DNA from 3 places in the Amycolatopsis balhimycina FH 1894 genome. Region 3 is predicted to be linked to each of the others. Evidence: riboswitches for the same ligand, from Rfam matches in the RefSeq annotation. Region 3 holds a riboswitch; each other region holds the start of a gene.
What was found. A riboswitch is a leader RNA that binds a small molecule or an ion and turns the genes downstream of it on or off. The one in region 3 is predicted to bind S-adenosylmethionine.
Positions count from the first base shown of each region.

Region 1: it holds a riboswitch for S-adenosylmethionine, as region 3 does, so the genes downstream of both, thrC (threonine synthase) here and A3CE_RS0117435 (methionine ABC transporter ATP-binding protein) in region 3, are expected to answer to the same signal.
Region 2: it holds a riboswitch for S-adenosylmethionine, as region 3 does, so the genes downstream of both, A3CE_RS0142060 (aminotransferase class V-fold PLP-dependent enzyme) here and A3CE_RS0117435 (methionine ABC transporter ATP-binding protein) in region 3, are expected to answer to the same signal.

Region 1 covers NZ_KB913037.1:8,654,252-8,664,440, reverse strand. The annotation lists gene A3CE_RS0139810 (pyridoxamine 5'-phosphate oxidase family protein) at 1-319, shown strand, start outside; gene A3CE_RS0139805 (PH domain-containing protein) at 346-960, shown strand; gene A3CE_RS0139800 (Uma2 family endonuclease) at 940-1,509, opposite strand; gene lepA (translation elongation factor 4) at 1,679-3,529, opposite strand; gene A3CE_RS0139790 (class I SAM-dependent methyltransferase) at 3,645-4,265, shown strand; gene A3CE_RS0139785 (VOC family protein) at 4,262-4,636, opposite strand; gene A3CE_RS0139780 (DMT family transporter) at 4,660-5,523, opposite strand; gene rpsT (30S ribosomal protein S20) at 5,799-6,059, shown strand; gene holA (DNA polymerase III subunit delta) at 6,290-7,270, opposite strand; SAM riboswitch class I at 7,417-7,550, shown strand; gene thrC (threonine synthase) at 7,563-8,828, shown strand; gene A3CE_RS0139760 (ComEC/Rec2 family competence protein) at 8,850-10,189, opposite strand, start outside.
Region 2 covers NZ_KB913037.1:9,103,320-9,113,508, forward strand. The annotation lists gene A3CE_RS0142045 (penicillin-binding transpeptidase domain-containing protein) at 1-1,124, shown strand, start outside; gene A3CE_RS0142050 (ArsR/SmtB family transcription factor) at 1,207-1,953, shown strand; gene A3CE_RS0142055 (potassium/proton antiporter) at 2,049-3,527, shown strand; SAM riboswitch class IV at 3,606-3,720, shown strand; gene A3CE_RS0142060 (aminotransferase class V-fold PLP-dependent enzyme) at 3,759-5,111, shown strand; gene A3CE_RS58130 (hypothetical protein) at 5,128-5,736, shown strand; gene lspA (signal peptidase II) at 5,760-6,428, shown strand; gene A3CE_RS0142075 (RluA family pseudouridine synthase) at 6,425-7,354, shown strand; gene A3CE_RS0142080 (AsnC family protein) at 7,351-8,352, opposite strand; gene A3CE_RS0142085 (DUF885 domain-containing protein) at 8,487-10,189, shown strand, end outside.
Region 3 covers NZ_KB913037.1:4,001,412-4,011,600, reverse strand. The annotation lists gene A3CE_RS0117465 (ATP-binding cassette domain-containing protein) at 1-845, opposite strand, end outside; gene A3CE_RS0117460 (PadR family transcriptional regulator) at 924-1,523, opposite strand; gene metG (methionine--tRNA ligase) at 1,576-3,372, shown strand; gene A3CE_RS0117450 (TatD family hydrolase) at 3,382-4,218, shown strand; gene A3CE_RS0117445 (resuscitation-promoting factor) at 4,507-5,949, shown strand; gene rsmA (16S rRNA (adenine(1518)-N(6)/adenine(1519)-N(6))-dimethyltransferase RsmA) at 6,180-7,016, shown strand; SAM riboswitch class I at 7,143-7,233, shown strand; gene A3CE_RS0117435 (methionine ABC transporter ATP-binding protein) at 7,443-8,456, shown strand; gene A3CE_RS0117430 (4-(cytidine 5'-diphospho)-2-C-methyl-D-erythritol kinase) at 8,566-9,528, shown strand; gene A3CE_RS0117425 (ABC-F family ATP-binding cassette domain-containing protein) at 9,585-10,189, shown strand, end outside.

The sequences.
Region 1 (10,189 bases), 4.7 Mb from region 3:
GGTGACCGGTGCACCCGGCGTCGCCTACGTGGCCGTCGGCAAGGCGCACAAGCTCGCGCTGCTGCGACGGGCCGGGCACGCCACCATGACCTTCCGCCGCGGCTGGAACTGGCTCTCCGTCACCGGCCCCACGCACCTCATCGGCCCCGACGATCCCGACCCCGCGTTCGACCCCGCCGGCTTGCCGCAGCTGCTGCGCGACGTCTTCATCGCCGCCACCGGGACCCACGACGACTGGGCCGAGTACGACCGCGTGATGGCCGAAGAGCGGCGGGTTGCGGTGTTCATCCGGGCAGACCGGATAATCGGCAACCCCTGACCCGCCCGGCCCCAGGAGTCGTCCCGTTGTCCGAGTCCCCACTCCGCGTCACCACGCCGGTCAAGGTCCTGATCGGCGTCCTTGTCGTCGCCGACGTCGCGTTCGGGGCGGCGCTCGCCCTCGGCCTGCTGCGCGGCCTGTCCCCGTGGCTGATCGGCGGGGCCTACGCGGCGACTGTGCTCATCGCGGTCGTGGCCTTCCGGGTGTCCCGCGCCCGCGAGCTGAAGCGAGGTTTCGAGGGCCTCCGCGATCTCACCGTCGGCGACGAGGGCATCCGCCTGCCCGCAGGCACGCTCAGCACGCGCCTGGTCCCGTGGCCGGAGATCGCGGACGTCACCGTCCGCCGTTCGGCCCGCTTCGGCGACGGCTACCTGCGCGACGCTCTCTGGGTCGACCTGGTCACCGGCGGAGGCGTCGAGAGTTCGGTGCAGCGGTACGCGCCGCGCGGGAAACTCCAGCCGGCGCCATCCCAGCGGAGGCAGTTCGAGCAGACCGCGATCCTTGCCCCGGCGTTGTTCGACGCGGTGGTGGAACGGCTCAGGAAGGAGCTGCGGCACCGGCAGCTGCACACCCAGCTCCGCGGCACACCCCGCGTCCGGCGCGCCGACCGGTGGCACGGTTCAGCCGAGACGCCCCAGTAGGTCCCGCGGGACGATCCGCACCGGGAAGGGCAGCTCCGCGTCGAAGACCTCGTCGCCCGCCGCCTTGGCCACCTGCTGGTAGTGACCCTCCTCGTCCAGCTCGAACACCGTCAGGGCGGGGTCGGCCGGGTCGATCACCCAGTAGCTGCCGGTCCCGAGCCGCTCGTAGACCGCCTTCTTGAGGTTCAGGTCGTACATCGCCGTGCTCGGCGACAGCACTTCGACGGCCAGCACCGGCGGCGCCGGGAGATCCTTGTCCGTGAAGTCCTCGTCCAAGCCGACCAGGACGTCCGGCTGCAGCTCGATCTTGTCACCCGAGTGCACCGCGAACGGTGCGACGAGTACGTCGCACTCGGCCGGGCATGCGTCCTCGAGGACTCTCGCGAGCCTTATCACGATCTTCTGATGTCTTCTTCCCGGCGCGGGGCTCACGATGAGCAGCCCGTCGATGAGTTCGTAGCGTCGGCCATCATCCGGCATCCCCTCGAGGTCCTGCACCGTCAGGGGGCCCGAATCGGCAGGATGCTCGATGTCAGCCATGACCGTCATGGTGCTCTCCTTTCGCTCTTCGCACCAGAGCGAACCAGAGACCACCGACAGAAACCGCATCGAACACGGGTTCGGCGCCCATATTCACACCGAGGAGTGAATATGGGCGCCACTGTCACACCAATGAAACTGTCACACCAATGAAACAGTCACATCAACGGAACTGTTGCTACTTCTTGTTCTTGCCGGAGTCCTCAGTGGACAGTGCGGCGACGAAGGCCTCCTGCGGCACCTCGACCCGGCCCACGGTCTTCATCCGCTTCTTGCCTTCCTTCTGCTTCTCCAGCAGCTTGCGCTTACGCGAGATGTCACCGCCGTAACACTTGGCGAGAACGTCCTTGCGGATCGCGCGAATCGTTTCGCGGGCGATGATCCGGGCACCGATGGCGGCCTGGATGGGCACCTCGAAGTTCTGCCGCGGGATCAGCTCGCGGAGCCGGTTCACCATCCGGTTGCCGTAGTTGTAGGCGTCGTCCTTGTGCACGATCGCGGAGAACGCGTCCACGGCCTCGCCCTGCAGCAGGATGTCCACCTTGACCAGGTCCGCCGCCTGCGTACCGGCCTCTTCGTAGTCCAGGGACGCATACCCCCGCGTACGCGACTTCAGCGTGTCGAAGAAGTCGAAGATGATCTCGCCCAGCGGCATGTTGTACCGCAGCTCGACCCGGTCCTCGGACAGGTAATCCATGCCGAGCAGCTGGCCGCGCTTGTTCTGGCACAGCTCCATGATCGTGCCGATGAATTCCGACGGCGCCAGGATGCTGACCTTGCTGACCGGCTCGAGCACCTTGTCGATCTTGCTCCCGGTCGGCCAGTCCGACGGGTTGGTGACGTGGATTTCCTTGCCGTCGTCCAGCACCACGTCGTAGACCACGTTCGGTGCGGTGGAGATCAGGTCGAGGCCGAACTCGCGCTCGAGCCGGTCGCGCGTGATCTCCAGGTGCAGCAGGCCGAGGAAGCCGCAGCGGAAGCCGAAGCCCAGCGCCACCGACGTCTCCGGCTCGTAGTCGAGCGCGGCGTCGTTCAGCTGGAGCTTGTCCAGCGCCTCGCGCAGCTCGGGGTAGTCGGAACCGTCCACCGGGTACAGACCGGAGTAGACCATCGGCTTCGGCTCGCGGTAGCCCGCCAGCGCTTCCTTCGCGCCGTGGCGCTCGGACGTCACGGTGTCGCCGACCTTGGACTGGCGGACGTCCTTCACGCCGGTGATCAGGTAGCCGACCTCGCCGACGCCCAGGCCCTTGCTGGGCTTGGGCTCCGGCGAGATGATGCCGACTTCCAGCAGCTCGTGGGTGGCGCCGGTGGACATCATCTTGATGCGCTCGCGCGGGGTGATCTTGCCGTCGACCACCCGGATGTAGGTGACGACGCCGCGGTAGGTGTCGTACACCGAGTCGAAGATCATCGCGCGGGCGGGCGCGTCCGCGTCGCCCTGCGGCGCCGGGACCGACTTCACGACCTCGTCGAGCAGCGCGCCGACGCCCATGCCGGTCTTGGCCGAGACCCGCAGGACGTCGTCCGGCTCGCAGCCGATGATGTGGGCCAGCTCACCCGCGTACTTGTCGGGGTCGGCCGAGGGCAGGTCGATCTTGTTGAGCACCGGGATGATCTGGAGGTTGTTCTCCAGCGCGAGGTAGAGGTTGGCCAGCGTCTGGGCCTCGATCCCCTGCGCCGCGTCGACCAGCAGGACGGCGCCTTCGCACGCCTCCAGGGCCCGGGAAACCTCATAGGTGAAGTCGACGTGGCCGGGGGTGTCGATCATGTGCAGGACGTGGTCCTGCCCCTCGACCTTCCAGGGGAGCCGGACGTTCTGGGCCTTGATCGTGATCCCGCGCTCGCGCTCGATGTCCATCCGGTCGAGGTACTGCGCGCGCATGGCCCGCTCTTCCACGACGCCGGTGAGCTGCAGCATGCGATCGGCCAGGGTGGACTTGCCGTGGTCGATGTGCGCGATGATGCAGAAGTTCCGGATGAGCTCCGGAGGCGTGAAGGTCGTGTCGGCGAACTTGTTGAGCGCTGTCACTCGAATGAGTCCTCGGAAAGTCGGGGATGGCCACCTCTATCGTCCCATGGCCCTCCGGGTGCGGGTGGGGGTCATCCCCGATGCGGGGTTTCGCGATCCGTGGTGCCCTCGAAGTATGAGTACTCCGCACCAGCCGGCACCCCCTCCCCAGCCGGAGACCAGCGGCTTTGCCCGCGTCCTCGACCGGACGTTCGGTCACCCCTCCGGCGCGCTCGGCCGCCTCGGCGGCTGGGTCATGGCCCGCGGCAACGCCGCCACCGAACACCGCGTCGTCGACCTGGCGAAGATCGAGCCGGACGAGACCGTCCTGGTCGTCGGGCCCGGCCCCGGCGTCGGGCTGGACGCCGCCGCTCGCCTGGCCGGGCGCACCGTCGGCGTCGACCCCTCCCCCGAGATGCTCGCGCTGTGCCACGAGCGCTGCGGCGACCGGGCCGAGCTGCGCGAGGGTTCGGCCGCCCGCACCGGCGAGCCGGACGGGTCGGCCGACGTCGTCCTGACCGTCAACAACGTCATGCTCTGGGACGACCGCGCGGCGGGCTTCGCCGAGCTGTTCCGGGTGCTGCGCCCCGGCGGGCGGCTGCTGCTGTCCGCGCACGAGAAGTGGCTGCCCGTGAGCAGGCACGTGCTGGCCGACGAGGCCGCCGCGGCGGGGTTCACCGACCTGCAGACGTGGACCTGGGAGCCGCCGGGCTTCACCGCGCTGGCCGCGCAGCTGCGCGCCGTCAAACCGGCCTAACGGGTGTCCGTGCGGATCGGGTGGCCCTCGGGCACCTCGACCAGCACGATGCGCGTGCCGTCCGGATCGGCGATCCAGGCCTCGTCGAGGCCCCAGGGCTCGCGCCGGGCGTCCCGCACGGGCTCCAGGCCCTTCGCCTCGAGGTCGGCCAGGGTGCCGGCCAGGTCGCGGACCTGCAGCCAGAGCACCAGGTCGGGCGACGCGCCCGCCTCCCCCCGGCCGGAGACCTCCAGGGACCCGTGGCCAAGGAAGAACACGGTGCCGCCGGGGAACTCCCGCTCCACGGCCAGGCCGAGAAGCTCGCGGTAGAACGCCGTGGACGCCGCTGCGTCGCGCGGGCGGATCAGCAGCCGGCTCTTCAGGATCTCCATCCGCCCATCCCTACCGGACGGGCTCAGGCCGCCGCAATCGCGACGATCCCGGACAGCACGATCACCGCCCCGGCCAGGCGTCGGACGGCGTCCCGCTCGCCCAGCACCAGCCACGCGGCGAGGCCACCCAGCACGATGCTCAGCTCCCGGGCGGGCGCGACCAGGCTGACCGGCGCCATCGTGAGGGCGAACAGCACGAGGATGTAGGCGAGCGGCGACAGCAGCGCGACGAGCAGCACTTCGCGGCGCTGCTCCCGCCAGATCCGGGCCACCTCGGCGCGGCCGGCCAGCGCACCCGGCACGAGCATGACGCTCTGCAGGACCGAACCGAGGCCGAAGTAGACGACCGGCGGCACGCCGACGCCGGTCACCGAGTGCGCGTCCCAGAGCGTGTAGCCGGCGATGACGGCGCCGGTCAGGAGGCCGTAGAAGACACCGGCTTTGACCGCGTGCGTCCCGCTTCCGGTGCGACCGGTGCTGATGACGAGCACCCCGGCGATCACCAGGAACGCGCCGAGCAGGCCCAGCCACCCGGGCCGCTCGCCGAGCACGAACACGGCGGCCAGCACCGACAGCAGCGGACCGGTGCCCCGCGCGACCGGGTAGACGACCGAGAGATCGCCGGCCCGGTACCCCCGCTGGAGCACGATGCCGTAAGCGACGTGCAGCACCGACGTGCCCGCGGCGGCGAGCAGCCAGCTCCACTGTGGACGCTGCGGCCCGACGGCCAGCAGCACGACCGTCACGGGCAGCAGCACGACGGCGGAAACCGTGTAGTAGAGCCAGACGAACTGGGTGCCGCCGGAGGAGATCCGTTTCGCGGCCAGGTTCCACACCGCGTGCACGACGGCGGCGACGAGGACGAGGGACAGGGCAGTGGCGTTCATGGGACCCCTTACGGGGTTTCCGCGCGTACGGAAGCCCGGCCCGCCGGGCTTTCCCCCGTCAGCTGCACGACCGGCCGTCCGGCTCGCCGGTCCTGGTGTGTCGTGCGACCGACGGTACCCCTGGTGATCGGATCCCGGCGCGGGCCGCCGTGAGCTGGGCTGTTAGAGTGGTCGCTCGTTGCCGTGCGGCATTCCGTCATGGAGGAAACCCGCTCCTCGAGCAGGGCCACATCAGCGCGGCGGCGAATCTCACCGAGTGAAACAGGAGTTGCCCTATGGCCAACATCAAGTCGCAGATCAAGCGCATCACGACGAATGAGAAGGCGCGTCAGCGCAACCAGGCGATCCGGTCCTCGGTGAAGACCGCGATCCGCAAGGTCCGCGAAGCCGCCGAGGCCGGCGACAAGGCCAAGGCCGTCGAGCTGCAGCGCGACGCCGCCCAGAAGCTGGACAAGGCCGTCTCGAAGGGCGTCATCCACGCCAACCAGGCCGCCAACAAGAAGTCGGCGCTGGCGAAGCGCGTCAACGCGCTCTGAGCTGCGTGATTTCTGGAAAGCCCCGGCTCCGGCCGGGGCTTTCTTCATGCCTTGGGGGCGCTGGGCGGAGATGCTTCATGCCTTGGGGGCGCTGGGCGGAGATGCCGCGCCCGCAGGGACGAGACATCGGTGGCCGGCAGGCTCTCGGGTCAGCCGTTGCGCGGAGTCGATGCTCCTTCGCTACCGCCTGCCTCTACGAGTGATCAGCCGGTCCGGCTTGCCCGCGTCGGTCAGCGGTCGCCTTTTGCCGCGGCCACCTCGAGGACCGCGCGCTCCAGCGCGTAGCCCGGGTCCGCCGCCACGCCCTTGACCTCGGCGTTCAGCCGCGCGACCACGCGCATCGCCGTGGCCAGGCCGTCGGGGTTCCAGCCGCGGGACTGCCCCTGCGCCTTGCGGATCTTCCAGGGCGGCATGCCCAGCTCGCCCGCCATCTGGTTGGGGTTGCCCCGGCCCGCGCCGGAGACTCGCGCGATGGTGCGGACCGCGTCGGCCAGCGCGTCGGCGACCAGGACGTGCGGGACGCCGAGCTGCATCGCCCACCGCAGCGACTCCAGCGCCGCCGCGCGGTCACCGCTCACCGCCTTCTCCGCCACCGCGAAGCCGGTGACGTCGGCGCGGCCGCGGTGGTAGCGGCGGACCGCCTCCGCGTCGACGGACCCGCCGGTGTCCGCGACCAGCTGCGTCGCCGCCGACGACAGTTCCCGCAGGTCGGAGCCCACGGCGTCGATCAGCGCGGCCACCCCGGCCGGGTCGATCTTGCCGTGCACCCGGCGCACCTCGTGGCGCACGAACTGCTCGCGCTCGGCCGGCTTGGTCAGCTTCGGGCACTCCGTGACCTCGGCGCCGGCCTTCTTCAGCACCGCCGGGAGCGTCTTGCCCGCCTTGCTGCGGCCGCCGCCGGTGTGCACGACCACGAGCACGACCCCGTCCGCCGGGTCCTTCAGGTAGGCCGCGACGGCGTCCGCCAGCTCCTGCGAGATGTCCTGCGCCGACTCGAGGACGATCACCCGGCCTTCGCTGAACAGCGACGGGCTGACCAGTTCGGCGAGCTCAGGGGCTGTGAGATCGGACACCCGGACGCGGGTCAGCTCCGCCGTCGCGTCCCTTGCCCGGGCGGCGGCGAGCGTCTCACGGACGGCCCGCTCGATCAGCAGTTCTTCCTCACCCAGGACCAGCTGCAGCGGGGCCGGGGCGGTGGCTTGCGCGGTCACCCGTGAATCCTCTCACTCGCTCCCCCATGCGCCCGCTCCGGTGATGTCGAGCGGGCACCGTGGCACAGCGCGAGCGCCATGTCGTACGGTGTAGCCGAGGCAGCCGCCCCGGGTTTTCCGGTGGGCGCGCACCGACAACTGAATACCGCTCATCCAGAGGGGCAGAGGGAACGGCCCGACGAAGCCCCGGCAACCGGCGTACAGCCTGTCATCCCGCGATCGCGGGGTAGCTGACGACCACGGTGCCAATTCCGGCCCGCTTCGGCGGGGCAGATGAGGAAGGAACCTCGCGATGACCGCAACCCTCGGCACGACCTCCGCCACGAAGACCCCGGATCTCGGTCCCGCCGTCGAACTGGTGTCGAAGGAAGAGGGCCACCGGCAGCCCCTCGCCCCCGAATTCGTCTCCGCCGAGGACTTCTCGCCGCTCGAGGTCGCCTACGACTTCGGCCGCGTCCGCCGCGAAGACATCGAGGCCGGCCCCAAGAACATCTGGCGCTACAAGAAACTCCTCCCGGTTCCGTCCAACGTCGAAGAGATCCCGAACACCGAGCCCGGCGCGACCCGGCTGGTCCGTGCCGACCGCCTCGCCAAGGAACTCGGCCTCAAGCGCGTGTGGGTCAAGGACGACACCGGAAACCCGACGCACTCCTTCAAGGACCGCGTCGTCGCCGTCGCGCTCGCCGCGGCCCGCGAGTTCGGGTTCGAGGTGCTCGCCTGTCCCTCGACCGGCAACCTGGCCAACGCGACGGCCGCCGCCGCGGCACGCGCCGGCTGGCGGTCGGTCGTGCTGATCCCGAAGACCCTCGAGCGCGCCAAGATCCTCACCACCGCGGTGTACGACGGCGACCTCCTCGCCATCGACGGCAACTACGACGACGTCAACCGCCTGGCCACCGAACTCGCCGGCGAGCACCCGACGTGGGCGTTCGTCAACGTGAACGTCCGGCCGTACTACTCGGAAGGCTCCAAGACGCTGGCCTTCGAGGTCGCCGAGCAGCTCGGCTGGCGCATCCCGCCGCAGATCGTCGTGCCGATCGCCTCCGGTTCGCAGCTGACCAAGGTGGACAAGGGTTTCCGCGAGCTGGGTCAGCTCGGTCTCGTGGACGCCAGCCCCTACAAGGTGTTCGGCGCGCAGGCCACCGGCTGCTCGCCGGTGTCGGCGGCGTTCCGCGCCGGCCAGGACGTGGTCCAGCCGGTGAAGCCGGACACCATCGCCCGCTCGCTGGCGATCGGCAACCCGGCCGACGGCCCGTACGTCCTCGACATCGTCAACCGCACCGGCGGCGCGATCGAGGACGTCAGCGACGAAGAGGTCGTCGAAGGCATCCGGCTGCTGGCCCGCACGGAAGGCATCTTCACCGAGACGGCCGGCGGTGTCACCGTCGCCACGGCGAAGAAGCTCGTCGAGACCGGCAAGCTGGACCCGGACGCCGAGACCGTGCTGCTCATCACCGGCGACGGCCTCAAGACCCTCGACGCGATCGAGAACCACGTGGGCCCCAAGGCGGTCCTGCCGCCGTCGGCCGCGGCCGTGAACAAGGCACTAGGTTACTGACGTCCCGCGGCTCGCCCCCGCTCAACGCCGGGGCGGGCCGCGTGGCTCGCCCCGGCGCACGATCGCGGGGCCGGCGACGACAGCGGTGTCCCCGTCCACGTCCGTGCGCGTCACGCGCGCGCCGAGCGCGGTGAGGCTGTCCATTGTGGACTTGCTCGGGTGCCCGTAGCTGTTGCCCGCGCCCACGCTGACCAACGCCACCCGCGGCGCCACCGCCGCGAGGAACGAAGGCAGTGAGTAGCGGCTGCCGTGGTGCGGCACCTTCAACACCTCCGCCTTCAGATCTCCGACGTCGGCCAGCAGGTCCGCCTGCGCCGCCAGTTCGACGTCACCGGTCAGGAGTGCCCGCCCGGCCGGGGTTTCCGCGCGCAGCACCACCGAACTGTTGTTGATCGTGGTCCCGTCCTGCAGTCCGGCGGAGCGAGCCGGCACGTACCGCGGGCCGAGCACGTCCAGCGCGAGCCCCGGCCACTCCAGCCGTTCCCCCGGGTTCAGCTCGACCAGCGGCACCGCCTGCCGGGCGGCCTCCGCGGCGACCTGCCGCCACGCCCACTCCGGCGCGCGTCCCGGCCCGACGGCGATCCCGCCGACCGCCCGGCCGTCGAAGACCGACGCGAGCCCGCCGATGTGATCGGCGTGCAGGTGGCTCAGCACCAGCAGCGGGATCCGGTCGACGGCCAGCCGGTGCAGGCACTCGTCGACCGGCCCCGGCTCCGGTCCGGCATCGACGACGACGGCCCGTCCCGGCTCGGCGGTCGCCAGCACGACCGCGTCACCTTGGCCGACGTCGCACTCGACCATCGCCCAGTTCCGCGGTGGCCACGCCGGCGCGAGCACTCGCACCGGGACGAACACCAGCAGCGCGCCGACGACCAGCAGGGCCATGAGCAACCGCAGGCGCCGGTACCGGGCGGCGAGCACCAGTACCGCGATGACCGCGGCGGCGAGGAGCCCGCCCGCCCAGCCACCGGGCCAGGCGACGACCGCGCCCGGGGCCCGCGCACCGTGCCGGGCCACCGTGATCAGCCACCGGGCCTCCGGGTCGGCCAGGCGCACCAGGACCTTCCCGGCGCCCGGCCACCACGGGCCGGTGACCGTCGCCAGCACGCCGAGCACCGTCGCCGGAGTCACGACCGGCGCCGCCAGGACGTTGGTCAGCACGGAGACCAGGCTCACCGAGCCCGCCATGCCCGCGAGCACCGGCGCTGTCACCACGAAGGCCGCCAGCGGGATCGCCAGCCCGTCCGCGAACCCCGGCGGGACGCCGCGCCGGACGAGCGCCCCGGCCCAGCGGGGCGCGAGCAGGACCAGCCCGGCGGTGGCGAACACCGACAACGCGAACCCGAAGTCCGTGGCCATCG
Region 2 (10,189 bases), 5.1 Mb from region 3:
GCACGGCCGTGCAGGACCCCACCGCGGTCACCGACCGTGACGGCAAGCCGCTGCTCGTGAGTGAGCCGGGCGGCGTGCGGCCGGTGGACGGCAACCCGGCGCCGCTGCTGCGTTCGGCCCTCACCGGGCAGGTCACGGCCGCGAAAGGCGGGGGCTTGACCGTCGAGCGGGTCGACGCCGCCGACAAGAGCGTCGAGACGCTGTTCGGCAAGGCGTCGGACGGGGCGAAGCCGCTCGTGTCGAGCCTGAGCCTGGCCGCGCAGAACGCCGCCCAGGCCGTGGTGGACGGCTACCAGGGGTCGGCGATGCTCGTCGCCCTCGACACGGCGTCGGGCGACATCCTCGCCGTGGCGCAGAACGCCGCCGCCGGGGACGCGCTGAAGGCGCTCAACGGCCTGTACGAGCCCGGTTCGGCGTTCAAGATCGCCACTTCGGTCGCCGCCGTCCAGCAGAGCGGCTTGAACGCGGGCTCTCCGGTCGACTGTCCCGGCGTCGCGACGATCGGCACGCGGACGGTCAAGAACGAGGGGTTCGAGCTGGGCGCGACGACGCTGCAGACGGCGTTCGCGAGGTCCTGCAACACCACGTTCGGGCAGCTCGCGCTCGGCCTGCCCGCGGACGGGCTGAAGAAGGCGGCCGACGAACTGGGCCTGAACGCCGACTACGAGATCCCCGGGCTGTCCACCGAGCTGGGGCAGGTCGAGCCCGCGGCGAGCAAGGACGAGCAGGTCGAGGACGGGTTCGGCCAGGGCCGGATCCAGATCAGCGCGCTCGGTGGCGCCGTCATGGCCGCCACCGTCGCGTCCGGCAAGGCGATCACGCCGAAGCTGTGGCACGACATCGAGACCACGGTCGTCAAGGGCTACTCGCCGCCGCCGTCCTCGGTGCTCGGCGAGGTGCGGAAGATGATGCGCGCGGTGGTCACGAGCGGGACCGCCCGCGGTGCCGCGGGCGCGGGGAACGTCTTCGGCAAGACCGGCACCGCCCAGTTCGGCGACGGTTCGGCCGCCACGGGCTGGTTCGTCGGCTACCGCGACCACATCGCGTTCGCCGTGGTCCTGGAGAAGTCGAACGACTCCGGCCCCGCGGTCAGCCTGGCAACCAAGTTCCTCAAGGCCCTCTGACCCCGGCCTGAGCGGCACTTTCACCGGAAAGTGCCGCATCGGTTCGGCCGTGGCCGAAGTTCGCGGGCCGTAGCGTGGGGGCATGGAGACGATCGCGCTGGCCGAGGTGGCCGCGGTGCTGGCCGACCCGAGCCGCGCCACCATGTGCCTCGTCCTGCTGGACGGGCGGGCCTGGACGGTCGGTGAGCTGGCGAAGGCGGCCGGGATCGCGCTTTCGACGGCCAGCGAGCACGTCACCCGGCTGGCCGACGCGGGGTTCGTCGCCCGGGCCAAGCAGGGCCGGGCCAGCTACGTCCGGATCGCCGATCCGCGCGTCGCCGAGCTGATCGAGCACCTCGCCCAGCACGCAGTGACGTCCGGGGCTCCGCCCCGGGCGGGGGGCTCCGCCACCCGGAGCCCCCGAAAAACTGCCGGGCACCGGCCGGCGACCGGGCTGAAGTCGTCGTTGCGCGTGCGGCGGCTCGGGTTCGCCCGGACGTGTTACGACCACCTCGCCGGTGTGCTCGGGGTCGCCCTCCGCGACGGCATGCTGGCCACCGGCCTGGTCGACGCGGCGGCGGGGCTGGCGCTGACCGGCCGCGGCCGCGAGGTGCTGGCGGGCCTGGGCGTGCCGGTCGCCGCCGGGCGGCGGCCGCTGCTGCGTGACTGTCTGGATTGGACGGAGCGCCGGGACCACCTCGCCGGGGCGCTGCCGGCGGCGCTGTTGGACCGCGCTGTCGGTGCCGGCTGGGTCGCCCGGGACGGGCACCGCGCGGTCAAGGTCCTGCCGGGCGCGGCACAGCCCTTCGCGGCACTCGGTGTCGATCTCGACGCGCTGGGTAGGCCTTAACACACCGGGGGGCCGCCGCGGGGCAGCGGTACACGAACGAGTTAACCCGGCCGCTTCACTATTCTGAGTGCCCACGGCACTCGGGAGGAGGCGGCATGGACCAGCTCCCCGTGTTGCTCGGCGTCGGCGGCGTCGTGCTGCTGGCCTCCGTGCTCGCCGTGCGCGTGTCGATCCGGCTCGGCCTGCCTTCGCTGCTGCTCTACCTCGCGATCGGCGTCGTGCTGGGCGAAGCCGGCTTCGGAGTCCGGTTCGACAACCCGGGCCTGACCCAGTCGCTCGGCCTCGCCGCCCTCGTCATGATCCTCGCCGAAGGCGGGCTGACCACGCGCTGGTCGGCGGTGAAACCCGCGCTGGGCAGCGGGATCGCACTGTCCACAGTGGCTGTCGTGGTGAGCATCGCGGTCACCGGCGCGGCCCTGCACTGGCTGCTCGGCCTCGACTGGCGGCTGGCCCTGCTGTGGGGCGCGGTGCTCGCCTCCACCGACGCGGCCGCGGTGTTTTCGGTGCTGCGCACGGCGGGGATCGGCAAACGGCTCACCGGGGCGCTCGAGCTCGAGTCGGGCATCAACGACGCGCCGGCCTACATCGCCGTCGTGGTGCTGGCCGAGGGCTCCACTGTGGACTGGACGTTGCCGCTGCTGGCGGTCTACGAGCTGACGACGGGCCTGGTGATCGGGCTCGCGTTCGGCTGGCTCGGCGGGTTCGCGCTGCGCCGGGCCGCGCTGCCGGCCACCGGCCTCTACCCGCTCGCGACGGTCGCGGTGTGCGTCGTGGCCTACTCGTCCGGGCAGCTGCTGCACGCGTCCGGGCTGCTCGCCACCTATGTCGCCGCGCTGGTGCTCGGCAACTCGCGGCTGCCGCACCGGTCGGACACGCTGTCGTTCGCCGAGGGGCTGGGCTGGCTGGCGCAGATCGGGCTGTTCGTCCTGCTCGGCCTGTTCGCCTCGCCGGGCCGGCTGCTCGACGCGATCGTGCCGGGCCTGGTCGCGGCCGCCGTCGTGCTGCTGCTGGCGCGGCCGATCTCCGTCGTGCTGGCGATGCTGCCGTTCCGGCTGCCGTGGCGGGAGCAGGCGTTCCTGTCGTGGGCCGGGCTGCGCGGCGCGGTGCCGATCGTGCTCGCCATGATCCCGTTGTCGGAGGGCCTGCCGGGCGCGCAGCGGCTGGTCGACGCGGTGTTCGTGCTGGTCATCGTGCTGACGCTGCTGCAGGGGGCGACGCTCGGGCCGCTCGCGCGCAAGCTCGGGCTGGCCAAGAAGTCCGAGGCGCACGAGATCGAGGTCGACTCCGCGCCGCTGGACGAGCTGGGGGCCGAGCTGCTGCAGGTCCGGATCCAGCCCGGCTCGAAGATGCACGGCGTGTACCTGTCCGAGCTGCGGCTGCCGATCGGGGCGACGGTCAGCCTGGTCGTGCGGGACGGCACGGGTTTCACGCCGCAGAAGACCAGCCGGCTGCAGGAGAACGACCAGCTGCTGGTCGTCACGACGAGTGACGTCCGCGACGCCGCCGAACGCCGGCTCCGCGCCGTCGACCGGGCCGGGCGCCTGGCCCGCTGGAAGGGCGAGTCCGGCCGCTGAGCACGCTCTGTGACCGCCGTCTCAGAATGTGAGGCGGGGGTTGGCCGCGGGGCGCGTTCTCGGTTACCTTTTGCCTCAGGTCATGAGTGCCAGCGCGAAGCCCCGGCTTGCTGGCCGGCAACCCTCCTACCGCGGTGGGGTGCCCCGGGTGAAGACCGGGCCGGTCGCGTCGTGCGACAGGCAAGCGCGGGCCCCTCGCCGGGGGTCCCCCGGACTGCCGAGGAGGCACCGATGACTCTCGCCATCGATCGCACGCAGCTCGAAAATACTGCCGCTCCCGAAAATACTGTCCCCCAGGACATCCCCGCCGTCGCCGGTGCGTCGCTGCGGGTGCCGCTGGTGACCGGTGGGGACATCGGGTACGCCAACCTCGACCACGCGGCGAGCGCCCCTTGTCTCGACGCCGTCCGCAGCGCCGTCGACGAGTTCCTGCCGTGGTACGCCAGCGTCCACCGCGGCGCGGGCTTCGCGTCGCAGGTGTCGACCAGGCTCTACGAGCGCACCCGCGACGTCCTGCGCCGGTTCGTCGACGCGCGGCGGACCGACACCGTCGTGTTCACCCGCAACACCACCGACTCCTTCAACCTGCTCGCCCGCAGCTTGCCCCGGCACACCACGGTGATCGTGTTCGACACCGAGCACCACGCCGCTCTCCTGCCGTGGCAGGGGCCGAACGTCCGGCGGCTGCCGACCCCGCGCACCCGCCTCGCCGCGGTGTCCGCTGTGGACGAAGCGCTCGCGGACGCCCCGGAAGGACCGCGGCTGGTCGTCGTCACCGGAGCGTCCAATGTGACCGGTGAGCTGCTGCCGGTGGCGGAGATCGCCGCGGTGGCGCGCAGGCATGGCGCCCGCGTCGCGCTCGACGCCGCCCAGCTCGCCCCGCACCGCCGGATCTCGATCAGGGAACTGGACGTCGACTACGTCGCGCTGTCCGGTCACAAGCTGTATGCGCCCTTCGGCGCGGGCGCGCTGATCGGCCGCGCCGACTGGCTGCGCGCGGCCCGCCCGTACCTCGCCGGCGGCGGCGCGACGAAGCTCGTCACCGAGGACGCCGTCGTCTGGAACACCGGGCCGGAGCGGCACGAAGCCGGCTCGCCCAACACCGTCGGCGTGTACGCGCTCGGTGTCGCGTGCGAAACCCTGAGCCGCGACTGGGACGCCGTCGTGGCGCACGAGCAGGCCCTGCTCACCCGGCTGCGCAAGGGCCTCGAGGGCATCCCGGGCTGCGCCGAACTGCGGCTGTTCGACGCGCCGGTCGACCGGGTCGGCACGGTCAGCTTCGTCGTCGACGGCTTCGACCCGGGCTGGCTCGCCGCGGTGCTGTCGGCCGAATACGGCATCGGCGTCCGCGACGGCGCCTTCTGCGCCCACATCGCGGCCCAGCGCCTGATCGGCGTCACCGGCGGCGACGGGCGGCAGGCAGTGCGCGTCAGCCTCGGCCTCGGCAGCACCGAGGAGCACGTCGACCGCGTGGTCCTGGCGCTGCGGCAGATCGTGGCGCGCGGAGCCCGCTGGGAGTACGCGAAGGTGGACGGCCGCTGGGCGCCGGTGGGCGACCCGCGGGAGCTGCCGCCGTTCTGCTGAGCGCTAGCCTGGCCCGATGGGGAGAGGGCCGCGTTTCTGGTTTCCGCTGGCACTGCTGGGGTTCGCCCAGATCGGGTTGGCCGCGGTGCAGCTGGCGGCACGCCGTAGCCGAGCCGAGAGCGAGGCCGCGAACCTCCTGCTCGGACCGGCCGTCCCGGACGGCGCGACGGTGTACAGCGAGGCGTACCGGATGCCCCTGGACTATTTCCACTCGTCGCCGCGTGGCCTCCCCGAAGGGCCCGCGTGGCTGGTCACGCTCGGCGTGGTGGTCGCCGGCACGGCCGTCTGGTACGCGTTCGCCCACCGGCCGGTCCGCACCGGGCGGTTCGTCCTCGGCGCGGTCGCCGCGCTGCTCGCCGTCCCGCTGCTCGACCTGGCCGGGTCCTGGCAGTTCCGGCTCGACGACGGCCTGCGCGGCCCACTGCTGGCCACGCTCGGCCTGCTCGTGCTCGCCGCGTACGAGCGCAGCCGGTTCGTCCTGCTCACGGCGGCCGCGTTCGCCCTGGTCGCCGTGGTGCTCTCGGCGGACCTCGTGGGGGTGCTGGCCTCGGCGATCGTGCTGCTCGCCGCGGCCTTCACCGCCCTGCTGCGACGCCGCCACGACACCGCCGCCGACACGCCGTGACCAGCGCCGTGGACAATGGACCGGTGAGCACCGAGCCCAGCCACTCCGAACCCGACACCGCCGCGCCCGCCGAGGCCGGGCCCGATCCCGAGGCCGTGCCCGATCTCGAGGCCGACGCGCCCGAGAACCCGGAGGTCCCGGCGAAGCCGTTGCTGCCGAAGCGGCGGGTCGGCTGGGTGTTCGCGGTCGCCGCCGTGTTCTGGGCGATCGACCTGGTGACGAAGAACCTGGTCGTCGCCAACCTGGAGGGCAAGGAGCCGGTCAAGGTCCTCGGCGGGCTGATCTACCTGCAGGTCATCCGCAACCCGGGTGCCGCGTTCTCGATGGCCACCGGCATGACGTGGGTGCTCGCGCTGGTCGCGCTGGCCGTCGTCATCGCCATCATCTGGCTGTCGCGGCGGCTGCGGTCGATCGGCTGGGCGATCGGCCTCGGCCTCGTGCTCGCCGGCGCCACCGGCAACCTGACCGACCGCATCTTCCGCGCGCCCGGCGGGCTGCAGGGCCACGTCGTCGACTTCATCTCGGCGTTCGCCCCCAACGGCAAGGGCTTCGCGATCTTCAACATCGCCGACTCGGCGATCTGCGTCGGCGGCGCTCTGATCGTGCTGCTGTCGCTGCTGGGCAAGGACTACGACGGCACGTCGACCAAGGACAAGAAGAAGATCGAGAAGACTCAGGAGGAGCAGGCGTGAGCTCGCGGATGCTCCCGGTGCCCGACGGGCTCGACGGGATGCGGGTCGACGCCGGCCTCGCCAAGCTGCTCGGCCTTTCGCGCACCGTCGTCGCGGAACTGGCCGAATCCGGGGACGTGCTGCTCGACGGCCGTCCCGCGGGCAAGTCCGACCGCCTCTCCGGGGGTGGCCTGCTGGAGATCACCCTCCCGGAGCCGGCGAACCCGGTCGAGATCGTCGCCGAGCCGGTCGCGGGCATGCAGATCCTCCACGACGACGACGACATCGTCGTGATCTCCAAGCCGGTCGGGGTCGCGGTGCACCCGAGCCCGGGCTGGACCGGCCCGACCGTCGTCGGCGGCCTCGCCGCGGCGGGCCTGCGCATCGCGACGTCGGGCGCGGCCGAGCGCCAGGGCGTCGTGCACCGGCTCGACGCGGGCACCACCGGCGTGATGGTGGTGGCCAAGAGCGAGCACGCCTACACGGTGCTGAAGCGCGCGTTCAAGGAACGCACGGTCGACAAGGGCTACCACGCGATCGTCCAGGGCCACCCGGACCCGATGCGCGGCACGATCGACGCGCCCATCGACCGGCACCCGCGCCACGACTACAAGTTCGCGGTCGTCCAGGGCGGCCGCCCGAGCGTCACGCACTACGAGGTCGTCGAGGCGTTCCGGGCGGCGTCGCTGACGCACATCAAGCTCGAAACCGGGCGGACGCACCAGATCCGCGTTCACTTTTCGGCGCTGCGGCACCCCTGCGTCGGTGACCTGACCTACGGCGCCGACCCGGTCCTGGCCCGGCACCTCGGCCTGAACAGGCAGTGGCTGCACGCGAAGACTCTGGGATTCGCGCACCCGGCGGACGGCCGGTGGGTCCAGTTCGAGTCGGAGTACCCGGACGACCTGGCGAAGGCCCTGGAAACCCTGCGCGACGAGAGCTACTAGTCCTCGATCGACCAGGTCAGCGTGCGCTCGTCGGGCTCCGGCCGCGGGCTCCAGCGGACCGAGACCACGCGGGTGGCGTCCGGGAGGACGTACACCGTGTGGCCGCCGAGCGTTTCGCCCGGCTTGACGCCGATCTTGTGCGGCGGCCGCGACGTCAGCGACACCGGGGCCTTGCCGATCGCCTTGCCGTCGGCGGCGAGCAGCTCGAGGTAGTTGTCCGGCAGCGACGCGAACGGGATCGCCCCGCGGTTGGTGATCTCGGTGTGCACGACCACCGCGCGTTCGCCCTCTTCCAGGCGGTACCCGGCCGCGCCGAAGAGGTAGTCCGCGGGGTCCTGGACTTCCAGCAGCTGCACCGACAGCTGCTCGCCCTCGAGACCGAGGGTCTCCATGACCTCGCCGAGCCTGCCCCGCTTGCCGGTCGCGGGCGCACCCGGGCGGGCGGGGTCGTCGCCGCGGGCCCACGACGCCGTCTGCGGCAGGCCCCACGTGCTCACGGCCGGGTCGAGCGGCACCGGCGGCGGGGTGAACCGCGGCGGCTGCGGCCGCGGCGGCGGGCCGGGGAACCGCCCCGACGGCGTGCCCTGCACGGTGTAGGGCCCAGAAGGCGCGCCCTGGACGTTGTACGGCCCCGATGGCGCGCCTTGGACGGTGTAGGGCCCAGAAGGCGCGCCCTGGACGTTGTAGGGACCCGACGGCACGCCCTGGACCGGCGGGACCGGCTGCTGCGGCACCGGCTGCGACGGCGGGGCCGGGACCTGCTGCGGGGGCCGGTTCGCCCACGACGGCGGGGCGCCGGCGATCGCCGCCCGCAGCCCCTGGGGGTCGCTCTCGACGCCGACGAGCAGGGGGAGCCCGCTGCCGGAGAGGGCGACCAGCCGGTAGGCGACCTCGCGGGGATCCATGCCGACCTTCGCCGCCAGCTCGTGTACCGCGGCCTTGCCGAGGTCGGCGAGCGCGGCGAGCAGACGGGTATCCACGGGATCGGTCACGGCCACTCGGGGAACGCTACCGCCTCGCCGGCGCGCTCGTGCCGAAGGCCGTCCGCCCCCGGCGAACGGTCCGCCGTTCTTGTCGGTGATCTCCGTTAGGGTCGGCCGGGAGTACATCAGCCGAAGCTGGGGGGCCTGCCATGACCGCGGTCATCGAACTCGCCGACGAGTTCGTCGAAGCGCTGTTCGACGCCGATCCGCTGACGCCGGCTCTGCTGGGCGTCCGCCCGGCGGAGCCCGGCCTGCCGGACCTGTCCGCCGAAGCCGAGCAGGCGTTCCGGGCCCGGCTCGAGACGTTCCTCGAGCGGGCCCGCGCGCTGGAAACCGGCGGCCTGTCCGCCGAGGACAGGATGACCCGCGAGGTCCTGATCAGCTCGGCCGAGTCCCGTATCGCGGCCATCGACTCCCGCATGGTGGAGTTCACCGTCACGAACCTCTTCGTCGCGCCCGCGGCTTCGCTGCTCACCGCCCTGCCGATGACGACGGTGACGGCGGGCGCGGCCGCGGAGGCCCAGCTCGGGCGGCTGGCCGCCGTCCCGGAGTTCCTGCGCCAGGCCGCGCGGCGGCACGCCGAGGGCCTCGCCGACGGCCTGCTCCCGGTGGCCCATGTGGTCGACGCCGCCGTCGCGCACCTCGACCGCTACCTCGCCGAGCCGGCGGCCGACCCGCTGCGCCGCCAGCCGGCGCCGGACGAGGAGTTCGAGCGGCGGCGCGACGAACTGCTCGCCGACGTCGTCCGCCCGGCCTTCGCCGAGTACCGCCGGTTCCTCGTTGACGAGGTGAAGCCGCACGGGCGGCCCGCGGACCGGCCCGGTCTGTCGTGGCTGCCCGGCGGCGACGCGGCGTACGCCGGGCTCGTGCGGATGCACACGACCACCGAGCTCACTCCGCAGGAACTGCACCGGATCGGTCTCGACGTCATCGCTTCGCTCGCCGTCGAGTACCGCGAGCTGGGGCTGAAGGTATTCGGCACCGACGACCTGGCCGAGATCTTCGAGCGCCTGCGTGCCGACCCCGCGCTGCGCTGGCGCAATGGTGACGAGCTGCTGGACACCGCCCGTACGGCCGTCGCCCGGGCGGCCGCCGAGGCCCCGAAGTGGTTCGGCCGCGTCCCGGCGGAGCAGTGCTCGGTCGAGGCGGTGCCGGCGGAGGTCGCGCCCGGCGCGCCCTCGGCGTACTACCTGCGGCCGGCCGCCGACGGCTCGCGGCCCGGCATCTACTTCGCGAACACCCACGAAGCCACCGAGCGGTTCCGGCACACGGCCGAGGCGACCGCCTTCCACGAAGCCGTGCCCGGGCACCACTTCCAGCTCAGCCTCGCCCAGGGCCTCACCGAACTGCCGCTGCTGCGCCGCATCGGCAACTTCACCGCCTACACCGAGGGCTGGGGCCTCTACAGCGAGCGCCTGGCCGACGAAATGGGCCTCTACTCCGACGACGTCGCGCGGCTCGGCATGCTGACCGCCGACTCCGTGCGGGCGGCCCGGCTCGTCATCGACACCGGGCTGCACGCGCTGGGCTGGAGCCGGCAGCAGGCCGTGGACTACTTCCTCGAGCACACGCCGGAGGCGCGCGTCGAGATCGAGTCCGAAGTGGACCGTTACATCGCGTGGCCGGGCCAGGCGCTGGCGTACATGGTGGGGCGTCTGGAAATCCAGCGGATCCGCACCGGCGCCGAGGAGCGGCTCGGCTCGCGGTTCGACGTCCGGGCGTTCCACGACCTCGTGCTGGCCGGCGGCTCGCTGCCGCTGCCCGCGCTGGCGTCCGTCGTCGACGAGTGGGTGGCCGGGCACGGCGACACCGCCGACGGCCTGGCGAGCGAGCTCGTCGAGCTGACGTTCGA
Region 3 (10,189 bases):
AGTTCCGGCAGCGCGACGTCGCCGCGCGGCACCCGGAACCGGACCTCGCCGCCTTCGACGGACAGCTCCCGCGTACCCGCGAGCCGCCCAGCGATCTCGGCGGCGTCCGCGGCCTGCTCCGGCTCGACGCCGACCTCGACGCGGTCGCCGTTGACGCGCGCCTTCAGCGCGTCCGGCGTGCCTTCGGCGACGACCCGGCCGTCGTCGATCACGATCAGCCGGTCCGACAGCGCGTCCGCTTCGTCGAGGTAGTGGGTCGTGAGGAAGACCGTGACACCCTGCTCGGCGCGCAGCCGGCGGATGTGGTCCCACAGGTTGGCGCGGCTCTGCGGGTCGAGTCCGGTCGACGGCTCGTCGAGGAACACCAGCCCCGGCGAGTGGATCAGCCCGAGGGCGATGTCGAGCCGCCGCCGCTGGCCGCCCGACAGCGTCTTGGTCAGCCGCTGGTCCAGGCCGCCGAGGTCGAGCTGCTCGGCGAGTTCCGCGCCGCGCGCGATCGCGTCGGCCTTGCTCATCCGGTAGAGCCGTCCCTGCAGCTCCAGTTCGTCGGCGACCTTGCTTTCGGGCGCGCTGCCGCCGCCCTGGGCGACGTAGCCGATGCGCTTGCGCACGCCCAGCGGGTCGGAAAGGAGGTCGCAGCCGCCGACGGTGGCGGTGCCCGCGGTCGGCTTGAGCAGCGTGGTCAGCATGCGCAGCGTGGTCGTCTTCCCGGCCCCGTTCGGCCCGAGGAACCCGACCAGTTCCCCCGCTTCGACGTCGAGGTCGACGCCCTTCACCGCGTGCACTTCGCCTCCAGTGCGGCCCTTGCGGCGGAACCGCCGCTCGAGACCGCGTGCCGTGATCATGAGAACCCCTCTCGTAGTCAAGTTTGACTAGCAGGGTCGCCACCTTAGACCCGACCCGCCGGTATTGGTCAAACTTGATTACTTCGTGCCTTCGGGCGGCGGCTCTCCGAAGGCACGGCCCGGGTCGTCGGCCATCACGTACTCGCCGGCTTCCAGCCGGGTGATCAGGTTCCGGAGCCAGTCCAGGCTCGCTGCCGAGATCTGGGCCCAGAGCCCGAACAGCTCGGCGATGTGCGCGGGCTGTCCCCACTCGGAGCCCTCTTCGATGAGCAGCCCCGCCCGCCGCACCTCGGCTTCGAGGTGGACCAGCCGCTGGTTCAGCATGCCGATCACCCGCTTGCGGGGCAGCGCGGTCATCAGCGAGATCGCGGCCGACAGCTCCGGGTGGCCGACCTCCGGATCGGCCAGCGCCGTGCCCAGCAACAGGTGGAACTCGCGGTCGCCGTCCGCGGTGACCCGGTAGGCGACCCGGTCCGGTCCCGCGTCCCCGGGTTCGACGTCGACCTGGTCGAGCAGGCCTTCGGCGGTCATCTTCTTCAGCGCGTGGTAGATCGAGCCGGGCTGGACGTTGGCCCACTTGTCCGCCGACCAGGTCAGCAGCTCGCGCCGCACCTGGTAGCCGTGCGCGCGGCCGTACATGCGCACCACCCCGAGCACGAGCAGACGTGTCGCCGACAACCGGGCCTCCCTCTCGACAATGCGTGTGACGCCCTCCGTAGGCTAATAAGGTATGAGCACCCCTGTGTTGACAGCGGTGGCCTGGCCCTACGCCAACGGCCCCCGCCACATCGGCCACGTGTCCGGATTCGGCGTCCCGTCCGACGTCTTCTCCCGCTACCAGCGAATGGCCGGCAACCGGGTGCTCATGGTGTCCGGCACCGACGAACACGGCACCCCGATCACGGTCCAGGCGGACAACGAGAACTCGACCCCGCAGGAGACCGCGGACAAGTACACCCGCCAGATCGGCAACGACCTGCGGGGCCTCGGGCTGTCCTACGACCTGTTCACGCGGACCTCCACCGGCAACCACGCCGAGGTGACGCAGCAGATCTTCCTGGCGCTGCACCGCAACGGCTACGTCGTGCCCAAGACGACCCGGGGCGCGATCAGCCCGTCCACCGGCCGCACGCTGCCCGACCGCTACGTCGAGGGCACCTGCCCGATCTGCGGGTACGACGGCGCGCGCGGCGACCAGTGCGACAACTGCGGCAACCAGCTCGACGCCGCGGAGCTGATCAACCCGAAGTCCCGGATCAACGGCGAGACGCCGAAGTTCGTCGAGACCGAGCACTACTTCCTCGACCTGCCCGCGTTCACCAAGACCCTCGGCGACTGGCTGGGCACCAAGAACGACTGGCGCCCGAACGTCCTCAACTTCACCAAGAACCTGATCGACGACATGCGGCCGCGGCCGATCACCCGCGACCTCGACTGGGGCGTCAAGATCCCCCTCGACGGCTGGCGGGACCAGCCGCTGAAGCGGTTCTACGTCTGGTTCGACGCGGTGATCGGGTACTTCTCGGCCAGTGTCGAGTGGGCCCGCCGGTCCGGGAACCCGGACGCGTGGCAGGAGTGGTGGAACAACGCCGACGCCCGGTCGTACTACTTCATGGGCAAGGACAACATCACCTTCCACGCCCAGATCTGGCCCGCCCTGCTGTTCGGGCACAACGGCGAAGGCGACAAGGGCGGTGAACCCGGCAAGTACGGCAAGCTGCACCTGCCGGACGAGATCGTCTCCAGCGAGTTCCTCACGATGAGCGGCTCGAAGTTCTCGACCTCGCGCGGGCGCGTGATCTACGTCGAGGACTTCCTGCGCGACTTCGGCCCGGACACGCTGCGGTACTTCATCTCGGTCGCCGGCCCGGAGACCCAGGACACCGACTTCACCTGGGACGAGTTCGTCCGCCGGACCAACTTCGAGCTGGCCAACGAGTGGGGCAACCTGGTCAACCGGTCCATCTCGATGGCGCACAAGAACGTCGGCGCCATCCCGCGTCCGGAGGCCCCGACCGCGGCCGACGAGGACCTGAAAGCCCTGTCGCGCAAGGCTTTCGACACCGCGGGCGCGCACCTGGCCCGGTCCCGGTTCAAGCTGGCGGCGGCCGAGGCGATGAAGGTCGTCACCGCGGCGAACAAGTACATCTCCGACCAGGAGCCGTGGAAGCTCAAGGACGACCCCACGCGGCGCGACACCGTGCTGCACACCGCGTTGCAGGTGGTCTCCGACGCCAACACGCTGCTGACGCCGTTCCTGCCGCACTCGGCGCAGAAGGTGCACGAAGCCCTCGGCGGCACCGGCGTCTGGGCCGCCCAGCCGGAGCTCAAGGAGGTCGACGACCTCGACATCGCCGGCCGGGTCAACCCGATCCTCACCGGCGACTACGCGGGCGAGCAGGCGAAGTGGGAGTCGAAGCCGATCGAGGTCGGCAAGCCCCTGCAGAAGCCGTCGCCGCTGTTCACGAAGCTCGACCCGGCGCTCGGCGAGACCGGCCCGGAGTGGGCGCCGATCACCAAGGAGTAAGAGGTATGCATGGGTGACGAGAAGCGCGAACTACCGCCGGTCCCGGATCGGCTCCCCGTGACGGTGGTGGACGCGCACACCCATCTCGACGCGTGCGGCGCGGTCACCGCGGCCGAGGTCACGGCCATGGTCGACCGCGCCGAGCGCGCCGGCGTCGCCCGGGTCGTCACGGTCGCGGACGACCTCGCCTCGGCCCGCTGGGTCACCGAGGCGGCGGGCTGGGACCCCCGCGTCTTCGCCGCGGTCGCGATCCACCCGACCCGGACCAAGGGGTTCGGCGAGGCGGAGAAGTCCGAAGTGGAGCGCCTGGCCGGCCACGAGCGCGTGGTCGCCGTCGGCGAGACCGGCCTCGACTACTACTGGGACTACTCGCCGCACGACGCCCAGCAGGAGGCGTTCCGCTGGCACATCGACCTGGCGAAGCGGCTGGACAAGCCGCTGATGATCCACGACCGCGACGCCCACGACGACGTGCTGCGCATCCTGGCCGAAGAGGATGCGCCGAATGCCGTAATTTTCCATTGTTTTTCCGGGGACGCGGAAATGGCCCGCAAGTGCGTCGACGCGGGGTATGTCCTTTCCTTCGCGGGCACCGTCACGTTCAAGAACGCGAAGGGGCTCCACGAGGCGGCGCGGCTCTGCCCGCCGGGACAGTACCTCGTCGAGACGGACGCGCCGTTTCTGACCCCCCACCCGTTCCGTGGGCGGCCGAACGAGCCCTACTGCGCCGCCTACACCGTCCGTCACCTCGCGGCGCTCAGGGGCGAAGCTGTCCACGAAGTCGCCGAATCGGTCCGGACCACCGCCGAGCGGGTCTACCGACTCCCCAGTGTCACAACGGGTTGAACGCATTGCGACAACAGGGTTCCCGGCTCGTCCACCCGATGGGTGACACAGATCACGACACTCCGGGGGGTGTTTGCGCAACCCGCCGGGACCCGTTACTGTCCCGTGATCGTGCCGGTCGGTACTGCAGACTGCAGTTGCCGACTGTTACGCCCACAGTCACGTCAGTGCACGTCGGGGAAGCGGAACCGGAGCAGGTACGAGCCGGAACCGTGACGATGGCGCCGGCTGCGGGCCCAGACGTAAAGACGCCGCCCCGAACGGCGTCTTGGGAAAGGGAACGACCCGGTGACAGGTAGCAGACAGGCTGGAGCGCGCTCCGCGGCCGTACTCGACCGTCAATTCGAGAACACTGCGTACGACGACACTGCGTACGGCCAGCTGGACTTCTCCGACGACCCGAACATCACGCAGCAGGACATCCTCGCCGCGCTCGGCCCCGACGCCGACGCGATGATGGCCGAGATCGACGTCGACGTCGACGAGCTGATCCGCCTCATCAACGCGGAGACCACGTACCTGCCGCCGATCGTCATCCCGGACGGGTTCGACGCGGACCGCACCATGTCGCCGCAGGAAAAGCGGGCCGCGCTGGACGAGGGGCTCCGCCAGACCACCAAGGTCTGGAAGCGCCGGTTCCTCAAGGGTGCCGTCCTCAGCGTCATGATCAGCGTCGCCGGTGGCGGCGCGGCCGCGCTGGCGATGAACAAGAGCATCACCGTCGACGTCGACGGCCACCAGCAGACCGTGCACTCCTTCGGCGACACCGTCGGCGAGGTGCTCGAGGACGCGGGCCTTTCCGTCGGCGCGCACGACTCGCTCTCCCCGTCCCCGCAGGCGGAGGTCGGCGACGGCGGCGTCATCAAGCTGGAGCGCGGCCGCCAGCTGAAGATGATCGTCGACGGCGCGGAGCACACCTCCTGGGTCCGTGCGACCCACCTCGGCGACGCGCTGTCCCAGCTCGGCATGGCCGGCATGGACAAGCCCGGCACGTGGATGTCGATGCCGAAGGACGGCGAGCTGCCCCTGCAGGGCGCCACCGTCGAGATCAAGACCCTGAAGAACGTCACCCTGTACGACGGCGCCAACGCGCCGAAGCAGGTGAAGACGACCGCGGTCACGACGAAGGAGTTCCTGGGCGAGTACAAGCTCACCCTGGGCCCGGAGGACCAGGCCGAGGGTGGTCTGGACGTCAAGCTGACCGACGGCGCCGAGGTGCACATCAGCCGCACCGGCGTCTCGACGGTCGTCCAGAAGGAGTCCATCGCCCCGCCCGAGCAGAAGGTCGACGACCCGGACCTCGCCAAGGGCAAGACCTCGGTCGAGGACCCCGGCACGCCCGGCGAGAAGATGGTGACCTACAAGGTCACGCAGAAGAACGGCAAGGAGGTCGCTCGCGAGAGCGTCTCCGAGCAGGTCATCACCCAGCCGAAGCCGAAGATCATCCACGTCGGCACCAAGCAGGCCCCGACGCCGGACATCGGTGACGGCTCCGCGTGGGACCGCATCGCCCAGTGCGAGTCGGGCGGCAACTGGTCGATCAACACCGGCAACGGCTACTACGGCGGCCTCCAGTTCGACAAGCAGACGTGGAACGCCTACGGCGGCGACCAGTACGCCGCGCTGCCGAACCAGGCTTCGCGTGAGCAGCAGATCGCGATCGCGGAGAAGGTCAAGGCCGGCCGCGGCGGCAGCTACAGCGCCTGGCCGGTCTGCGGCAAGAAGGCCTGACAGTCCCTCTGAAACGGCCCCCGTCCTCCGGACGGGGGCCGTTTCGCGTGCCCGGTGTCGTCCCCCCCAATCACGCGTGTCGTCCCCCCAATCACGCGTGTCGACCCTCCAATCACGCGAGTTACGCGCTCAATCACGCGAGATCGGGCCTCAAGCACGCGAGCCGACCCTCCGGGTACGCAAGCCGACCGTCCGGGCACGTCAGCCGACCCTCTGGGTAGGCTCGTCCGGTGGTTGAACTGTTGGGACCTGCCGAGATCCGCGGGCTGGCGGCCGAGCTGGACGTCCGGCCGACCAAGAAGCTCGGGCAGAACTTCGTGCACGATCCCAACACCGTCCGCCGGATCGTCGAGCTCGCCGGCGTCGCCCCGGACGACGTCGTCCTCGAGGTCGGGCCCGGGCTCGGGTCGCTGACCCTCGGGCTGCTCGCCACCGGCGCGCGGGTCGTCGCCGTCGAGATCGATCCCAAGCTCGCCGAGCGGCTGCCCAAGACCGTCGCCGAACGGGGCCCCGAAGCCGCGGAGCGGCTGACCGTCGTCGGGGCCGATGCCCTGCGCGTCACCCGCGAGGAACTGGGCGAGCCGACCGCGCTCGTCGCCAACCTGCCCTACAACGTCGCCGTGCCCGTCGTGCTGCACCTGCTGGCCGAGGTGCCCTCGCTGAAGACCGGTTTGGTCATGGTCCAAACCGAAGTCGCCGAGCGGATGGCCGCCGGCCCCGGCAGCCGGATCTACGGCGTGCCGAGCGTCAAGCTCGCCTGGTACGGCACCGCACGCAAGGTCGCCGCCGTGCCACGCTCGGTGTTCTGGCCCGTACCGAACGTCGATTCCGCGCTCGTCGCGTTGGAACGCGGCGACACGACGGCGTCCGACGACCGGGAGCTGCTCTTCGGCCTGGTGGACGCTGCTTTCTCACAACGCAGGAAGACGCTCCGGGCCGCGCTCGCGGGCTGGGCGGGCTCGGCCGAGCGTGCCGGCGAACTGCTGACGGCCGCCGGGATCGACCCCAGGACCCGCGGTGAGCAGCTGAACGTGCACGACTTCGTGCGGATCGCCGCCGCGCGTTAGGCACTCCACAGTGGAAGCGTGAAAATACGTCCTCTCCGCCCGTGATCCCGCGATCCGGACGCCGCCAGTCGTGTGATCTGGGCCAACAGGCTTGCTTTCGCTCCGTGGGATCGGTTTTACTCAGTACGTCCATCCCGAGCGACTGAGAGACCTGGCTCGCCGAAGTCGCAGCAACCACCCTCCGCAGGGCAGGTGCTACCGCCAGGACCGATGGAGGCCGTTTTCGATGAAGAGGGTAGCTCGCCCCCTGCTCCTCACCCGGCGTCGCGTTGTCGACGAAGGCCGCCGCTCCGTGACCGCATGTCGGCGCTCCAACTGAGCTAGCCCCAGCCGGTCCACCTCTTCTTCACGCACCGTCCGCAGTGGACGGAACTCGCTTGCGGCCGGGTGCCGCGTCCTGCGCGCACCCCGTTTTCTGGAGCCTTCGTGATCACCGTCGAAAACCTGTCCAAATCCTTTGCCACCAACGGAAATTCGGTCGTCGCGCTGCACGACGTGAGTGTCGACGTCCAGGCCGGCTCGCTGTTCGGCGTGGTCGGTCCCGCCGGGTCGGGCAAGTCCGTCCTCGCCCGGTGCATCGCGCTGCAGGAGCGGCCCGACCGCGGCGTCGTCCGGCTCGACGGCCTCAACACCGGCACGCTCGACGGCCGCCGGCTCCGCGAAATCCGCCGTCAGCTGGGTGTCGTTTCGACGAAGCCGGAGCTGATCGCCGAGCGCACGATCGCCGGCAACATCGCTGCCCCGCTCGAGCAGCTCGGCGTCGACGGCCCGCAGCGCCGCAGCCGGGTCGGCTCGCTGCTCGACCTCGTCGGCCTGACGCCGCGCGCCGCGCAGCGTCCCGGTGAGCTGTCCGCCGGTCAGCTCCGCCGTGTCGCGGTCGCGAGGGCGCTGGCGGCGGCCCCCGCCGTGCTGCTCGCCGACGACCCGACCGCCGGTGTCGACCCGGAGGAGGCCGGCGCCGTCCTGACCGTCCTCGACCGGGCGCGGTCCGAGCTGGGGGTCACCGTCGTGGTCACGACGCCGGACGCGGGCGTGGTCCGCCGGCTTTGCGACGACGTCGCCGTGCTGGAAGACGGTACGGTCGTCGAGCGAGGCACCGTGCTCGACCTGATCTCCGACCCGGCCAGCCGCACCGCGCGGGCGCTGTTGCCGGCCATCGAGACGTCCCGTTCGCAGGTGGCGCGCTACGACCGCTCGGCCGATGTCGTGCTGATCGGCTTCGCGTCGGTGGGTGCGCTGCTGCCCGAGGCCGCGGGCCGCTTCGACGTCGAGTTCGCCACGATCGGCGGCGGCCTGACCCGGATCGGCGACACGCCGGTCGGCCGGTTCCGCCTCGGCGTCCGCGGCGAGCGGGCCGACGCGGCGCTGGCGTGGGTCGCCGAGCGCGGCGGCCACGTGACGCACACCGCCCGCGGCCCGCAGGGCATCGCGGCCGCCTGACCTGGGCAAGCTTCGTGAAGGCCACCTTGAGGAACTTGTAGTTCCGGAAGGTGGCCTTCACGAACTTCCTGGTGGAAGTGCGACCGGCACGAGCACGTAGGCTGGTCGGGTGCTCGCTGTTGTTCCGCCTCCAGTCACCGTCCGGGTCCCGGCCAAGGTCAACCTGCACCTTTCGGTCGACGACCTGCGTGAAGACGGTTACCACGAGCTGGTGACCGTGTTCCAGGCCCTGTCACTGACCGACGAGGTGACCGTCGCGGCCACCGACGAACCCGGTATCGAGGTCTACGGCGAGGGGGAGGGCTCGGTTCCGACCGGCCCCGAAAACCTGGCCTGGCAGGCCGTCGAAGCGCTGGCCGCGCACGTCGGCCGCACCGGCGAGCCGAAGGTCCGGGTGGTGCTGCGCAAGGGCATCCCGGTCGCCGGCGGAATGGCGGGCGGCAGTGCCGACGCGGCGGCGACGCTGGTCGGGCTCGCGAGCCTGTGGAGTCTCGACGTCACCCGCGACGAGCTGGCCGAGATCGCCGCCGGGCTCGGCAGCGACGTCCCGTTCGCGCTCTACGGCGGCACCGCGCTGGGGACCGGGCGCGGCGAAAAGCTCGTCCCGGTGCTCGGGCGGCACACGTTCCACTGGGTGCTGGCCTTCGACTCCGAAGGGCTGTCGACGCCGAAGGTGTTCGGCGAACTGGACCGCCTGCGTGCGGCGGGCAACCCGCCCCGGATCGGCTCGCACACCCCGGTCGTCGAGGCGCTGGCCTCGGGCGACCCGCGCCAGCTGGCCCTGCTGCTGGGCAACGACCTCCAGGCGGCGGCGGTTTCGCTGCGGCCCGAGCTGCGCCGCACGCTCCGGGCGGGCGTCAACGCGGGCGCGCTGGCCGGCACGGTGTCCGGTTCCGGCCCGACGTGTGCGTTCCTGTGCGAAGACGCGCAGTCCGCGGTGGAGGTCGCCGCGGAGCTGTCGGGGGCGGGGGTGTGCCGCACGGTCCGGGTGGCGCACGGCCCGGTCCCCGGCGCCCGCGTCGTCGGCGGGGACGACGCGCCGCGCCCGGCGCCGCCGCGGGTGCACGCCTGACCTTCCACTGTGGATGGTCGGATAACTCTGTTTCTCGGAAAGGATCGGCTGAGCGGATGGCCAACCTGGTCAATCTCGAGGCGGTGAGCAAGTCGTACGGGGTGCGCCCGCTGCTGGACGGCGTGTCGCTCGGCGTCGCGGCCGGGCAGCGCATCGGCGTCGTCGGCCTCAATGGTGGCGGCAAGACCACCCTGCTGGAAGTCCTTTCCGGACTCGCCGAGCCGGATTCCGGGCGGGTGAGCCACGTCGGTGGCCTGCGGATGGCCGTGGTCACCCAGCGGACCGAGCTGCCGGACGGCAGCAGCGTCGGCGAGGTCGTGCTCGAACGCTATGGCGCCGAGCACGAATGGGCGGCCGACGCGCGCGTGCGGTCCATTGTGGACGGCTTGGGCATCACCGCGATCGGGCTCGACACACCCACCGCGAACCTCTCCGGCGGTGAGCGGCGCCGGGTCTCCCTGGCCGCCGCGCTGACCGGGGAGCTCGACCTCGTCGTGCTCGACGAGCCGACCAACCACCTGGACGTCGAAGGTGTCCAGTGGCTCGCCGACCACCTGCTGAACCGGCGGATCGCGGTCGTGGTCGTCACGCACGACCGGTGGTTCCTCGACACCGTCGCGACTTTGACGTGGGAGGTCGCGAACGGCCGCGTCGAGCAGTA